3 regions of the Cupriavidus sp. PB-02 genome follow, and region 1 is predicted to be linked to each of the others. Evidence: riboswitches for the same ligand, from Rfam matches in the RefSeq annotation. Region 1 holds a riboswitch; each other region holds the start of a gene.
What was found. Region 1 has a riboswitch for glycine ahead of AC10V3_RS09675 (D-amino acid dehydrogenase). Riboswitches for the same ligand answer to the same signal wherever they lie in the genome.
Positions count from the first base shown of each region.

Region 2: another riboswitch for glycine. It lies ahead of gcvT (glycine cleavage system aminomethyltransferase GcvT); the one in region 1 lies ahead of AC10V3_RS09675 (D-amino acid dehydrogenase).
Region 3: another riboswitch for glycine. It lies ahead of AC10V3_RS22245 (D-amino acid dehydrogenase); the one in region 1 lies ahead of AC10V3_RS09675 (D-amino acid dehydrogenase).

Region 1 is NZ_CM177694.1:2,015,826-2,020,414, reverse strand. Features, by position in the region: gene AC10V3_RS09675 (D-amino acid dehydrogenase) at 1-1,212, opposite strand, end outside; glycine riboswitch at 1,362-1,461, opposite strand; gene AC10V3_RS09670 (MFS transporter) at 1,527-2,897, opposite strand; gene AC10V3_RS09665 (branched-chain amino acid ABC transporter substrate-binding protein) at 3,152-4,228, opposite strand; gene speB (agmatinase) at 4,405-4,589, opposite strand, start outside.
Region 2 is NZ_CM177694.1:4,226,229-4,230,817, forward strand. Features, by position in the region: gene AC10V3_RS19990 (UvrD-helicase domain-containing protein) at 1-1,407, opposite strand, end outside; gene AC10V3_RS19995 (YMGG-like glycine zipper-containing protein) at 1,679-1,906, shown strand; glycine riboswitch at 2,004-2,090, shown strand; glycine riboswitch at 2,112-2,235, shown strand; gene gcvT (glycine cleavage system aminomethyltransferase GcvT) at 2,336-3,463, shown strand; gene gcvH (glycine cleavage system protein GcvH) at 3,563-3,943, shown strand; gene gcvP (aminomethyl-transferring glycine dehydrogenase) at 4,042-4,589, shown strand, end outside.
Region 3 is NZ_CM177695.1:334,478-339,066, forward strand. Features, by position in the region: gene AC10V3_RS22245 (D-amino acid dehydrogenase) at 1-835, opposite strand, end outside; glycine riboswitch at 968-1,070, opposite strand; gene AC10V3_RS22250 (TonB-dependent receptor) at 1,339-3,612, shown strand; gene AC10V3_RS22255 (sialidase family protein) at 3,638-4,589, shown strand, end outside.

The DNA of each region.
Region 1 (4,589 bases):
TGCCGCTGTTGCAGCAGACAACGTCCATCCAAGATGGCCATGGCCGGTGTTGTAGAACACCCTTGGCGCCCTGCCTTTTGATACGCGCGGCATCATGTCCGGCATCATCGGGCGAAGCCCCGCCCAGGGGACTACGCGGGAGGTATTGATTCGGAAGTTGCGACGCGTCCATGACACGAGAGGCTCGATGCGATCGGCTCGGATGTCACGGTTTTGTCCATTGAATTCGGCGGTACCTGCCACGCGGAACCTGTCGTTGCCGAGTCGGCTCGTCACGATCTTTGCGCTTTCGTCGAGCAGGCTGACCCACGGCGCGTTCGCCACGCTGTCTGCATCGTCCAGGTGCACCGTAATGGAGTACCCCTTGACCGGATAGACGTTGATCCTGTCGCCGAGCATGCCGGCTATATGTCGGCTGCCCACGCCCGCACAAACCACCAGTGCGTCGCCGGCGATCTCGTACGCCGCGCTAGCGTTTGCCGATGGCGACGTCGCGCTGTCCAACGCCTGCAGGCCGATACGCACGACGCTGGCGGATAGGTCGATGGTTCGCACGTCCATGCCCTGCAGGAAGCGCACGCCGCGCCGCTCGCAAGCGAGCGCCAAGCCGCGCGTGAACTTATGGATATCCCCGGTCGAATCGGATGGCGTGAAGTATCCGCCGAAGTATTCGCCCTGCAACGTTGGTTCGATTTCCTTGATCTCCTGCGGTGACACTGTAAAGCGTTCCAGTCCCCCTGCCACGAGTAGCGCGTTCGTCCTGCCCGCAGCCTCGAAAGCGGCCTTGTCATGATAGAAGTGCAGGATGCCGCGCCGCTCCAGATCGAACTGGATATTCTCCTGCTCGGCCATGGCAAAGAGATGCTGGCGGGCGGCAATGGCCAACTTCGTCGTTTCGATGGTGTTCTCCCGATAATGGGCGATGTTCGACACAAACTCGCCCATCCATGAGTATTTGTGCCACGACGGCTTCGGGTTCACCAGCAGCGGCGCGTTGCGCTTCAGCATCCACTTCAGCCCTTTGAGTATCGTTCCCGCGCTGTTCCAGACTTCCGCGTTGCACGCGGAGAGCTGGCCGCCATTGGCGAGCGATGTCTCCATGGCAGGATAAAGATGGCGGTCGACGACTGTCACCTCGTATCCGAGTTTCGACAGCGTGTAGGCAGTGGTGACGCCGGTAATGCCGGCGCCTATAATCACAATTTGAGACATGGCAGGGTCCTCTGTCAGGGAAAGCGATGGCCGAATCCTCGGCTTCCTACCCCATCTGTCCCGGTACCTGAGAGTTTTGGCATCGGCCGGTGACCGGTGCCGTCCCCTTCGGTGGGCATTGCTTGCAACGCCACTCTCCAGATTCTTGAATCGACGCCACAGTCCTTTTGCCTGAGAGTTTCCGGGGCGGTTGCTCCGTCGGCGCCGGGGATGGCACGCACCATCCCCGGTCTCTCCTGCGTCGTCTTGTAGCCGCTTAGCGGCCGGGCTGCCCGGGATCACAGCTTATGCGTCAAGCTGCGCCCCTTGCTTGCTCAGTCCGGCAACGCACCGCCCGAGGGCGTACGGCTGGCCAGGATGGCAATCAGCGACACCACCGCGGCCCCGACCAGGTACCAGGCTGGCGCGAGCTTATTGCCCGTGGCGCTGATCAGCCAGGTCGCAACCAGGGGGGCGGTGCCGCCGAACAAGGCGTTCGCGCTGTTAAAACACAGTGCAAAGCCGCTATATCGCACACGGGTCGGAAAACTCTCCGACAGGAAGCACGGCAGCGTGCCGTCGTTGATGGTGAGGAAGGCACCCAGTGCCACCTGAATCAGCAAGATGCCGACGATGCTGGCGCTCGACAGCGAATGGAACAGCGGCACCGTGAAGAGCGCAAACAGGATGCAGGCGGAAACCAGCATCGTCTTCCGCCCGAACCGGTCGGAAAGAAAGCCCATCACGAAAATCATCACCACATAGCTAGCCAGCGATACGGTAGACACCAGGAAGGAAACCGAGTCACTCATGCCGAGTTCCTTTGACAGGTACACAGGCATATAGCTGAGCAGCAAGTAAAAGCCGACGGCGTTCAGGCAGGTCACGCCGAAGCCGATCAGCATGGTGCGGCGATGCGAGGTGAGCAACTCGCGCAGCGGCGCCTGCGGTGCATGATTGGCTTGCTCCATCGCGACGAACTTCGGCGTATCTTCAAGTTGAAGCCGGATGTAACGGCCAACCAGCCCAAAAGGGGCGGCCAACAGGAACGGCACGCGCCAGCCCCATTCGAGCAACTGTCCGGAGGTCAGCACCGTATGCAGCCCGGCGACGAACAGCGATGCGAACAGCAGGCCGGCGGCTTCCGCGGCGGGAATGACACTGGTGTAGAGCCCGCGCTTGCGGTTCGGTGCATATTCGGCAAGAAACGCCGAGGCGCCGGCGTATTCGCCTGAAGCCGAGAAGCCCTGGACCAGCCGAATGACAAGCAGCAGTACCGGCGCCCACAGGCCCACCTGCCCATAAGTCGGCAGGAAAGCGATCAGGAAGGTCGAGCAGGACATGATCATGATCGACAGCGACAACGTATTGCGCCGGCCGAACTTGTCGCCGAAATGCCCCCAGATCACCCCTCCGATCGGACGCACGACGAAGGACAGCGCGAATACGGCATAGGTCGCCATCAGGCTGGTGGTCGGGTCGCTCTTGGGAAAGAACACTACCGCAATGACGGTCGCAAGAAAGCCGTAGGCGGCGTAGTCGAACCACTCGATGAAGGTGCCGATAAAGCCCGCTGCGGTAGCGCGGCGCAGTACCTGCCTGGTGTCGGCTTCCACGGCGCTGCTGCGGGCCTGGCTCGCTGGGTGTCCCGGGCGATTGCCGCTTGGCAGCAGTTCCGTGCCGCGCAAGGATTTCGTGTTGCTCATACTCTGTCTCCGAATTATTTTGTCCTGATCGCGCTATGTCTATCCAGGCATGGGCTTTTGCCGCATGCAACCGGCGACCAGTCTTGTGGTGTGTCTTGTGGATCTGCTCTGCGGGTAATACGGGGTGTTGAACTCCTAATGCAGGGTAAGAAGGCGCAGCGATACAGCGGATCGCCGATCCTTCGACAAGAAAACGAAATCCCGATGCCACGGCTATGTCGCGCCTGCCGGCGAGGCAGGCTAGCCAACTGGCGCTACCTGTCCTGCGGCAATGGCACCAGGGCGCTGTTGCGGTAGGTGTAGATGGTGATCGGCGAATCCCGCAGGTCGCGGTTGGGGTCGAAGCGGTATCGGCCGGCCACGCCCTGCATATCGATACCCGCCAGCGCTGCGCGGTACTGCGCCGGCTCGACCGAGTTGGCTGCTTTCATCGCCTGGGCTACCAACCTGAGGCCGTCATAGATAGACGCGCTGTAAGTGAGCGGATCCGTGTTGTAGCGCTTCCTGTAGTCGCTCTTGAACTGGCGCCCCGGGCCGGTGTTCTCGAGCACGGGACCGCCCTGCGGGCAGTACACGTGCTCGTCCACGGCATCGCCCCCCAGCCTGGCCAGTTCGATATTGCACATCGCATCGCCACCGAGCAGATAGGCGTCGGCCATGGCGAGCCGCTTCATCTGGCTGCGCAGGGGTCCGGCCTGCGAGTAGTAGCCACCATAGAAGATGCCGTCCACCTTCATGCCGCGTATTCGGGTCAGAATCGGGACGAAGTCTACGGCCTTGTCCGAGGTGTATTCGCGGGCGACGATCTCGATGCCTTGCGCCCTGGCTGCCTTGACGAACTCGTCCGCCACACCCTGGCCGTAAGCGGTCCGGTCGTCGATGACCGCGAAACGCTTGGCGCGCAGTTTGACCGAAGCAAACTCGCCCATGCGCTTGCCAAGCTGGCTGTCATTGGCCGAAATTCGGAAGACATAAGTGTGCCCGGCCTGGGTGACTGCCGGGTTCGAAGCAACCGTTGCCATCACTACCCCGGCCTGGTCCAGCAGGCGGGAGATCGGGATGGCGACGCCCGAGTTAAACGGCCCGAACACCACCTTCACGTTCCCGTCCACCAGGCGCTGGGCAACCGACATGCCGGTGCGCGGATCCGCAGCGTCGTCCTCGGAGACCAGGCTAAAGCGCACGGCTTTGCCGTTGACGACAAGGCCTTGCGCATTCAGTTGATCGATGGCCATGCGCAGGCCGTTTTCATTGTCCTTGCCGATGGCGGCTTGCGGGCCGGACAGTGGGCCGGTCAGGCCGACCTTGACGACTTGCTGCTCCGCAGCCATGACGAAGGACGGCAACGGGCACGCCAGCACGGCGGCGGCCAGGCCCACGTAGAAACGAAATTGACGAAACATTGCGGCTCCCCTTTTTGCCAACTCGCGCGACGCCGGTGAATGGCGCGCTGCGTGGCCATGTAAAGACGACGGCATGCTTGATGACGACGCGGCCCGTTTCGCGCTCAGCGTGCAGCGGCGCGCTTGAGCTTGCGCTGGTGCATCACCCGGCCGATCGTGTTGAGCAAAAGCTGCGCGGCGAGGATGGCGGTGGATCCCGTATGGTCATAGTCGGGAGCGACTTCTACCAGGTCCATCCCCACCACTTCGCCTTGCTCGGCCAGGCCAGCGAACAATTCCAGACCCTCGT
Region 2 (4,589 bases), 2.2 Mb from region 1:
TTCGCAGAACACGCGCAGCGGTTCCAGCTGGCGCGGCTGCAGCTTGCCTTCGATGCCGCCCATCATCGCGGCCTCGAACAGCGACACCTTGGCCTGCCCGGCAAAGGTGCCCAGCACTTCCAGCGTGGTAGTGCCCACCCCGCGCCGCGGCGTGGTGATGGCACGGATAAAGGCGGGATCGTCGTCCGGATTGGCGATCAGACGCAGGTAGGCGCAGATGTCCTTGATCTCGGCCTTGTCGAAGAAGCTCTGGCCGCCCGACAGCACGTAGGGAATGCGCTCGCGGCGCAGGATCTGCTCGAAGAGCCGCGCCTGGTGGTTGCCGCGATAGAGGATGGCGTAGTCGCGGAACTGCGCGCGGCGCTCGAACTTGTGCGCGGACAGGCGGAACACCACCGACTCGGCCTCGTGCTCCTCGTCGTTCATCGGGTGAATGGCGATGGGATCGCCCATGCCGTGCTCGCTCCACAGCTTCTTGTCGAACAGCTTGGGATTGTTGGCAATGACCGCGTTGGCCGCTTCCAGGATGCGCACGGTGGAGCGGTAGTTCTGCTCCAGCTTGACCACCTTCAGGGCCGGGAAATCGGTCTGCAGCAGGCGCAGGTTGTCCAGCGTGGCGCCGCGCCAGCCGTAGATGGCCTGGTCGTCGTCGCCCACCGCGGTAAAGGCCGGCGCGCGCAGGTGCGAGCCGCCCGCCAGCAGCTTGAGCAGCTGGTACTGGCACGCGTTGGTGTCCTGGTATTCGTCGACCAGGAAGTAGCGCAGGCGGTTCTGCCACTTGAGCTGTACCGTTTCATTGCGCGCGAACAGTTCGGCGGGCAAGCGGATCAGGTCGTCGAAGTCCACCGCCTGGTAGGCGTGCAGCGTGGCTACGTAGTTGCGGTAGACCAGCGCGGCCTGGTGCTCGTCGGCATTGGCCGCCTGCGCGATCGCGGCCTCGGGGTCGACCATGCCGTTCTTCCACAGCGAGATCGTGCTTTGCACGCCGCGGATCAGCTTCTTGTCGGTGGTGCCGAGCTGCTCCTGGATCAGGCCGAAGCAGTCGTCCGAATCCATGATCGAGAACTGCGGCTTCAGGCCCACATGCTCGGCCTCCATGCGCAGGATCTGCACGCCGAGCGAGTGGAAGGTACAGACCGTCAGCTGCTTCAGAGGAATGCGCTTGCCCTCGCGCGTGGTCTTGCCTTCCATCAGCTTGCCGATGCGCTCCTGCATCTCCTTGGCCGCCTTGTTGGTAAAGGTGACGGCGGCGATATGGCGCGGCTCGAAGCCCTTGTCCTCGATCAGGTGCGCGATCTTCTGCGTGATCACGCGGGTCTTGCCCGAGCCTGCCCCGGCCAGCACCAGGCAGGGCCCGTCCAGGTAGCGGACGGCTTCGGATTGGGCGGGGTTCAGGCCGTGGGTCATGCGAGGGGCGCGGTTGGAGACGGAAGGGGAATCGGCAAGAGAGGCGGGACGCGCCAGCTCGCGCGAAAGGTAGCGGCGGCAAAGCTGCTGATGTTAACACGCTGGCCGCCCCCGGTCAGTCAGCGCAAATCGCATTGACAGCTCCCGTTGTGTCACTGGCGTAACACTTCGTAAAGGCCGGAGCCGATCGCATAGGGCGCCGATCTAACTAATGTGTCCCCCAGCCTGCGCGGCCGTTCGGACATGCATTAATCATCACACGGAGCCAACAATGAAAACCCTGCAAACTTTGACCAAGGTGACCCTGATCGGCGCAACGGTCGCGGCCTTTGCCGGTTGCGCAGACATGACCCCGAAGCAACGCAACACCGCCATCGGCGCGGGCGCGGGTGCCGTGGGCGGCGCCATCCTCACCGAAGGCAGTGCACTGGGTACGCTGGGTGGCGCGGCCGTGGGCGGCGTGATCGGTAACGTCGTCACCGACGACAAGAAGAAGTAAATTCGCCGCCCCTGGCGGCGGGGCGCAGGAACGGGTACAGCCGCCGGGCGGCTTCCGGCCCGCGTTTGACAAAGGCCGGGGCCTCCCGTACATTGCGCGCATCCGACCGGGAGAGCGCGCATCTCTGCGCCGCCGAAGGGGTATCACCCGAAAACTCTCAGGCACCACGGACCGATCGGATCGGCATGCAACATGCACACAATGCATGCCGCACTCTGGAGAGCGGCACCCGCCATTCATGGCGAGCGTGCCCACCGAAGGGGCGCACGAGGATGGGGTCTACGGATCCGCCTTGTAATCTCTCAGGTATCGAGGACAGAGGGGTCATCCGCCGCAGCGGATTGCTACGCCATATTGTTGGCGCGGCGAGCGTTGCGGCGGATGACCCTTTTTTCGTTTTCGCAACCCGAGACTGCCCCCGAGGATTCCATGACGCTCCAGGCCACGCCCCTCAACGCCATCCACCGCGCCCTCGGCGCCCGCATGGTCGACTTCGGCGGCTGGGACATGCCGGTCAACTACGGCTCCCAGATCGAAGAACACAACGCCGTGCGCAGCGATGCCGGCATGTTCGACGTGTCGCACATGTGCGTGGTGGACCTCAGCGGCGCCAATAGCCGCGCCTTCCTGCGCGGCCTGCTGGCCAACAATGTCGACAAGCTGCAGACGCCGGGCAAGGCGCTCTACTCCTGCATGCTGGACGAGAAAGGCGGCGTGATCGACGACCTGATCGTCTACTTCTTTGCCGAGGACCGCTTCCGCCTGGTGGTCAATGCCAGCACCGCGCTGGGCGATATCGACTGGATCCGCTCGCGTAATGCCGCCACCGGCAGCGGCGTGACCATCACCCCGCGCCGTGAAGACGTCGCCCCCGAGGGCGTGCAGCCGCTGGCCATCGTCGCCGTGCAGGGCCCGAACGCCCGCGCCAAGGTGTGGAGCACGTTCCCGTCGACCCAGCCCTCCGACGCCCTCAAGCCCTTCAACGCCGTCGTGGTCCAGGACCCGGCCATCGGCGAAATCATGGCCGCCCGCACCGGCTACACCGGCGAAGACGGCTTCGAACTGGTGGTGCCCGCCGCGAGCGTCGCCGCCGTGTGGGAAAAGCTGAACGCCGCGGGCGTGCGCCCGGCCGGCCTGGGCGCGCGCGACACGCTGCGCCTGGAAGCCGGCATGAACCTGTACGGCCAGGACATGGATATCAACACCTCGCCGCTGGACGCGGGCCTGGCCTGGACCGTCGACCTGCAGAGCGAACGCGACTTCACCGGCAAGGCGGCACTGGCCGCGGCTGGTTCGCGCCAGCAATTCCTCGGCCTGATCCTGCGTGACAAGGGCGGCGTGCTGCGCTCGCACCAGAAGGTGATCACCGCGGCCGGTGACGGCGAGATCACCAGCGGCACCTTCAGCCCGTCGCTGTCGCAGTCGATCGCCTTTGCGCGCCTGCCGCAGGGCGTCAATGTCGGCGACACGGTGCAGGTAGAGATCCGCGACCGCAAACTCAGTGCGACTGTGGTTAAACTGCCGTTTGTGCGCAATGGCAAGGCACTCGTGAGCTAAGGGGAAAACCCGCTCACCCAACGGTCGCCCTCGCCTGCCGGCAGCTTCGCCGGGCAGGCATCACCCAACAAGAAACAGATCTGTATCCGGAGAACCTCCATGAATTTCCCCGCTGACCTCAAGTACACCGAGTCGCATGAGTGGGTACGCGTCGAAGCCGACGGCACGCTCACCATCGGCATCACCGACCACGCGCAGGACGCGCTGGGCGACATCGTCTTCCTGGAACTGCCCGAAGTGGGCAAGTCGGTCGGTGCCGGCGATGCGCTGGCAGTGGTGGAATCGGTGAAGGCCGCTTCCGACATCTACGCTCCGGTGGCCGGCGAAGTGATCGCCGTCAACGAGGCCGCCACGGCCGCGCCGGAAAGCGTCAATGCCGATGCCTTCGACGCCTGGCTGTTCAAGCTCAAGCCGGCCAACGCCGACGACGTCAATGGCCTGATGTCGGCCGACGCGTACAAGGCCAGCGTCGGCGCCTGACGCCGGCCACGCCGGTCCCGCGCGGACCGGCCACTGCAGACAGACGCGCGCCGGCGGGCTGACCACCTGCCGACGCGCCCCCCACGAGGTTCTTGCCAATGAACGCCCCGCTTCCCATGAACGCCGCCCAAGGTAACCGGCCCACGCTGGCCGAACTGGAGGCGCGCGACGCCTTCGCCGCCCGCCATATCGGCCCCGATACCCCCGAACAGCAGCACATGCTGAAGGTGCTCGGCTATGACAGCCGCGCCGCGCTGATCGACGCCGTCATCCCCGCCGCCATCCGCCGCCGCGACGGCATGCCGATGGGCGAGTTCACCGAGCCGCTCAGCGAAGAAGCGGCGCTCGAGAAGCTGCGCGGCCTCGCGCGCAAGAACAAGGTACTGAAGAGCTTTATCGGCCAGGGCTACTACAACACGGTCACGCCGGCGGTCATCCTGCGCAATATCTTCGAGAACCCGGCCTGGTACACCGCCTACACGCCCTACCAGCCGGAAATCTCGCAGGGCCGCCTGGAAGCGATGCTGAACTTCCAGCAGATGGTCACCGACCTGACCGGGCTGGATATCGCCAATGCGTCGATGCTGGATGAAAGCACCGCCGCCGCCGAGGCGATGACGCTGCTGCAGCGCGTGAACAAGCACGA
Region 3 (4,589 bases), on a different replicon from region 1:
GGTCCCCCAGGCCGGCCGCCAGCGCGCGGCTGGCGGTGCCGGCGCAGATCACGGCGCCGTCGAAGGTCGACGTGGACGTATCGGTGCCTTGCTGCACGGTCACGCTGGCGCGCCTGCCGTCGGTCTTGACGGCGCTGACGTCCTGCCCGTAGAGGCAGCGCACGCCGAGCCGGTCGATGGCCGCGGCCAGGCCGCTGGTGAACTTGTGGATATCGCCGGTCGAGTCGCTCTCGGTGAAATACCCGCCGTAGTAGGAGCCCACCAGCGTCGGCTCGATCGCCCGCATCTCCTGCGGCGTCACGGCGCGCCGCTCCAGCCCGCCCTGCGCCAGCAGCGCGGAGACGCGGCCGGCATGCTCGAAGCCGGCCTTGTCGCGGTAGATATGGAGGATGCCCTCTTTCTTCAGGTCGAAATCGATGCCCTCCTGCGCCGCCCAGGCGAACAGGTGCTCGCGGGCCGCGATGGCCAGGCGCGCGGTCTCGGCAGTATTGCTGCGGTAGTGGGGGATCGACGCGATGAACTCGGCAAACCACGTGAGCTTGTGCCAGCTCGGGCTGGGATTGACCAGCAGCGGGGCGTCGCTCCTGAGCATCCATTTGAGCCCCTTGACGATGGTCGACCAGTGGGTCCAGACCTCGGCATTGGAGGCGGACAGCTGTCCGCCATTGGCGAACGAGGTCTCCATGGCGGCATAGCGATGCCGTTCGAACAGCGTGACGGAGAATCCGCGCCGGGCGAGCGCGTAGGCTGTGGTGACACCGGTGATGCCACCGCCGATGACGGCGATTGTCTTCATGAGCTGAAGGCTCCAGGAACGTCGATGGTGGGAGTCCATACGCAATATGCGTAGCGGACGCCCCCTCTGTTCTGGACCTGAGAGATTCACGACGCCTCGCCGGGGCGATGCGCGCTTGCTCCTTCGGTATGCCGGCGGACGATGACGCCGGACATTCTTCAGAGTGCACTGCTAGTGATACCGGTCCTTTTGCCTGAGAGTTTCCGGGGCGGTTGCTCCTTCGGCGCTGTCCCGCGGCGGTTGCCGCCGGAACAGTCTCTCCCAGCATCACACTGGCTTGACGCCAATCCGGGCAATGTAGAGACAAGGCACGGCCTTGGATATGCGGGTTTACGCGAGTGGCGCGATGCGGCAATCCACCGTTCGCCGTGGGACGAGGCGAGCACTTTCACCGCGGCTCCGGCGTCGCCCGCGTCGCTATGTCGCACCGGCCGGGACCTGCTTGCCACCTAAAATGTCAGCGCTCGCTCTCGGGAGGAAGCGCCGGACACACAGCGCGCGCAGGGCAGGCGAGCCAAAAAAGACGAGAACAAGGTTTTCCAGTGAAGAGAAATCGGATTGCGCTGGCCGCATCGGCCGCGCTGATGGGCCCCGGCATGGCGGGCGCCCAGGTTGCCGCGCCTGAGCCACTGCAGGAGGTGGTGGTCTCGGCCAAGACCGAGCGTAGTGAAACTCCCGCCACGCCGCCCAATACGCCGTCGCCGGCCTATGGCATCAGCAGCAAGCGCATGGCGGACTTCAATGTGGTGAACACCGAGGACGCGCTCAAGTACGCGCCCAATCTCGCCGTGCGCAAGCGCTTTATCGGCGATATGAATTCGATCATCTCGGTGCGCAGCACCAGCTCGCGCCAGTCGGCGCGGGGGCTAGTCTATGCGGACGGCCTGCTGCTGTCCAACCTGCTGGGCTCGGATTTCACATTTCCGCCGCGCTGGTCGCTGGTCAATGCCGCCGAGATCGAGCGCGTGGACGTGCTGTACGGCCCGTATTCCGCGCTGTACCCGGGCAATTCGCTGGGCGCGACGGTGCTGATCTCGACGCGCACCCCGGAGAAATTCGAGGGCGATGCCAGCGTGCAGCTGTTCACGCAGCGCTTCGGCCTGTACGGCACGCATGACAACTTCAACGGCGTGCATGCCAACGCCTACGTGGGCGACCGCGTCGGCCCGTTCTCCTGGCTGGTCAGCGTGGACCGGCAGGACAGCAAGAGCCAGCCGCTGAGCTTCTACACCGCGGCGCGTTCGTCCGCGCGCGCCACTTCCGCCGACAAGCCGGTCACCGGCGCCTTCTTCGACAAGGACCAGACCGGCGCCGACCGCGTGGTGATGGGCGTCAACAGCGAGGGCGTCACGCACACGGTGCAGGACCAGCTCAAGGTCAAGCTGGGCTATGACATCACCAATACGCTGCAAGCGCAGTTCACCGCCGCGTACTGGCAACAGGACCGCTCCAGCGCCACCGGCAGCTACCTGCGCGATGCCAACGGCAACGTCGTCTCCAGCGGCCCGGTGAATATCGGAGGCTTTCGCTATGTGATTCCCGCCAACGCCTTTGCCCCGAGCAACGGCGAGGACGCGCGCTGGCTCTACGGCCTGTCGCTGCGCACGCGCAACGAGACCGGCTGGAACTTCTCCGGCGTGGCGTCGCTGTTCGATGTCAGTAAGGACGTGAGCCGCACCGCCAGCACGGCTGGCAACGGTCCGGGCACCGTTACCTATGGCGACGGCACCGGCTGGCGCACGCTGGACCTGAAGGCCGACTACCGTCCGCAGCAACTGCAGGGCGGGCACTGGGTCACCTTCGGTTACCACTACGACAACTACCGGCTGACCAATACCACCTACAACACCTCGGACTGGCAGGCGGCGACCATCACCGCCTTCAACAATGCCTTTGCCGGCAAGACCGAGACCCAGGCGCTGTATGCGCAGGATGCCTGGTACTTCGCCCCGGACTGGAAGCTGATCCCCGGCGTGCGCTACGAGCACTGGCGCGCCTATGACGGCAGCCGCAGCCAACCCGGCGTGAATATCGGCTACCCGGTGCGCAGCGAATCCAACTGGTCGCCCAAGCTGGCGCTCGAGAAAGCGATCGGGCAGGACTGGCTGGGCCGGCTGTCGCTGGGCCAGGCCTATCGCTACCCGACTGTCAGCGAGCTGTTCCAGGGGCGCATCACCGGCACCTCGCTGATCAACAACGATCCCAACCTGCGGCCCGAGCGCTCGTTCTCCAAGGACCTGACCTTCGAGCGGACGGTGGAGCGGGCGTATTTCCGCGTCTCGGTGTATGAGGACGATATCCGCGACGCGCTGGTGAGCCAGACCAACACCACCGTGTTCCCGACCGTCACCAGCTTCCAGAACGTGGACCGCGTGCGCACGCGCGGCATCGAGCTGGCGTATGACGCGCGCGATGTCTTTATCAACGGCTTCGACCTGTCGGCCAGCGGCGCCTACAACCATTCGAAGACGCTGGAGAACGCCAACAACCCGGCCTCGGTGGGCAAGTATTTCTACCGGATCCCCAAGTGGCGCGCCAACCTGGTCGGCACCTATCGCATCACGCCGGCCTGGGCCGGCACGCTGGCCATGACCTATTCCGGGCGGCAGTACAATACGCTCGACAATTCGGACGTCAACCCTGACACCTTCGGCGGCACCAGCAGCTTCCTGACCTTCGATGTCAAGGTGACTTACCGGCCTGCCAAGAACGTGCGCCTCGGGCTTGGCATCGACAACCTGACCGACCAGCGCTACTACGTCTACCACCCGTATCCGGGGCGGACGTTCTACGCCGAGGCCAAGCTCTCCTTCTAAGCAATTGAACAGGCTGACCACAACCATGACAGGCATGCGCCCCGGCTTTCGCTTTCTCGTTGCCGGGCTGCTGGCCTGCACCGCGCTGGCGGGCACCGCGCAAACGCATGGCAACCACGGCGGCCACGGTGGCCAGGCCAAGGCCGCGAAGATGAGCGAACTGGGCACCGGCGCCGCGTTCGACCGGGACGGCAAGCTGTGGATCGCCTACAAGGACGGCCCCTATGTCGCGGTGCGTTCGTCGACGGATTTCGGCCGCAGCTTCGGACCCGCGCAGCACATCAACAGCACGCCGGAGCCGGTTGCCGCCGACCACGACAGCCGGCCCAAGGTGGCCACCGGGCGCGACGGCGAGATCTTCGTCACCTGGACCCAGCCGCGGCCCAAGCCCTGGACCGGCTTTATCCGCTTTGCGCGCTCCACCGACGGTGGCAAGTCCTTCGCCACGCCGCTGACGGTACATGCCAATCGCGACGAGATCACGCACCGCTTCGACGCCATCGCGGTCGACCAGTCCGGCCGCATCTTCGTCAGCTGGATCGACAAGCGCGACGTCATCGCCGCCGAGGCGCGCAAGCAGCCGTATGCCGGCGCCGCGATCTACTACGCGGTATCGGCCGACCACGGCAAGAGCTTCCAGGGCGACTACAAGATCGCCGACCAGTCGTGCGAATGCTGCCGCATTGCCATGTCGCCCACGCCCGACGGCAACATGCTGGCGTTGTGGCGCCACGTGTTCCCGCCCAACGCACGCGACCACGCGCTCGCGCAGCTTGGCGCCGACGGCACCGCCACGCCGCTGCAGCGCGCCACCTTCGACGACTGGCGCATCGACGCCTGCCCGCATCAGGGGCCGGGCGCGTCGGTGGCGCCGGACGGCACGCTGCACATGGTCTGGTTCAACATGCGCGAAGGCAAGCCCACGGTGTCGGTCGGCCGCTGGAAGGACGGCAAGCTGCAGGCGCAGCGCCCGCTCG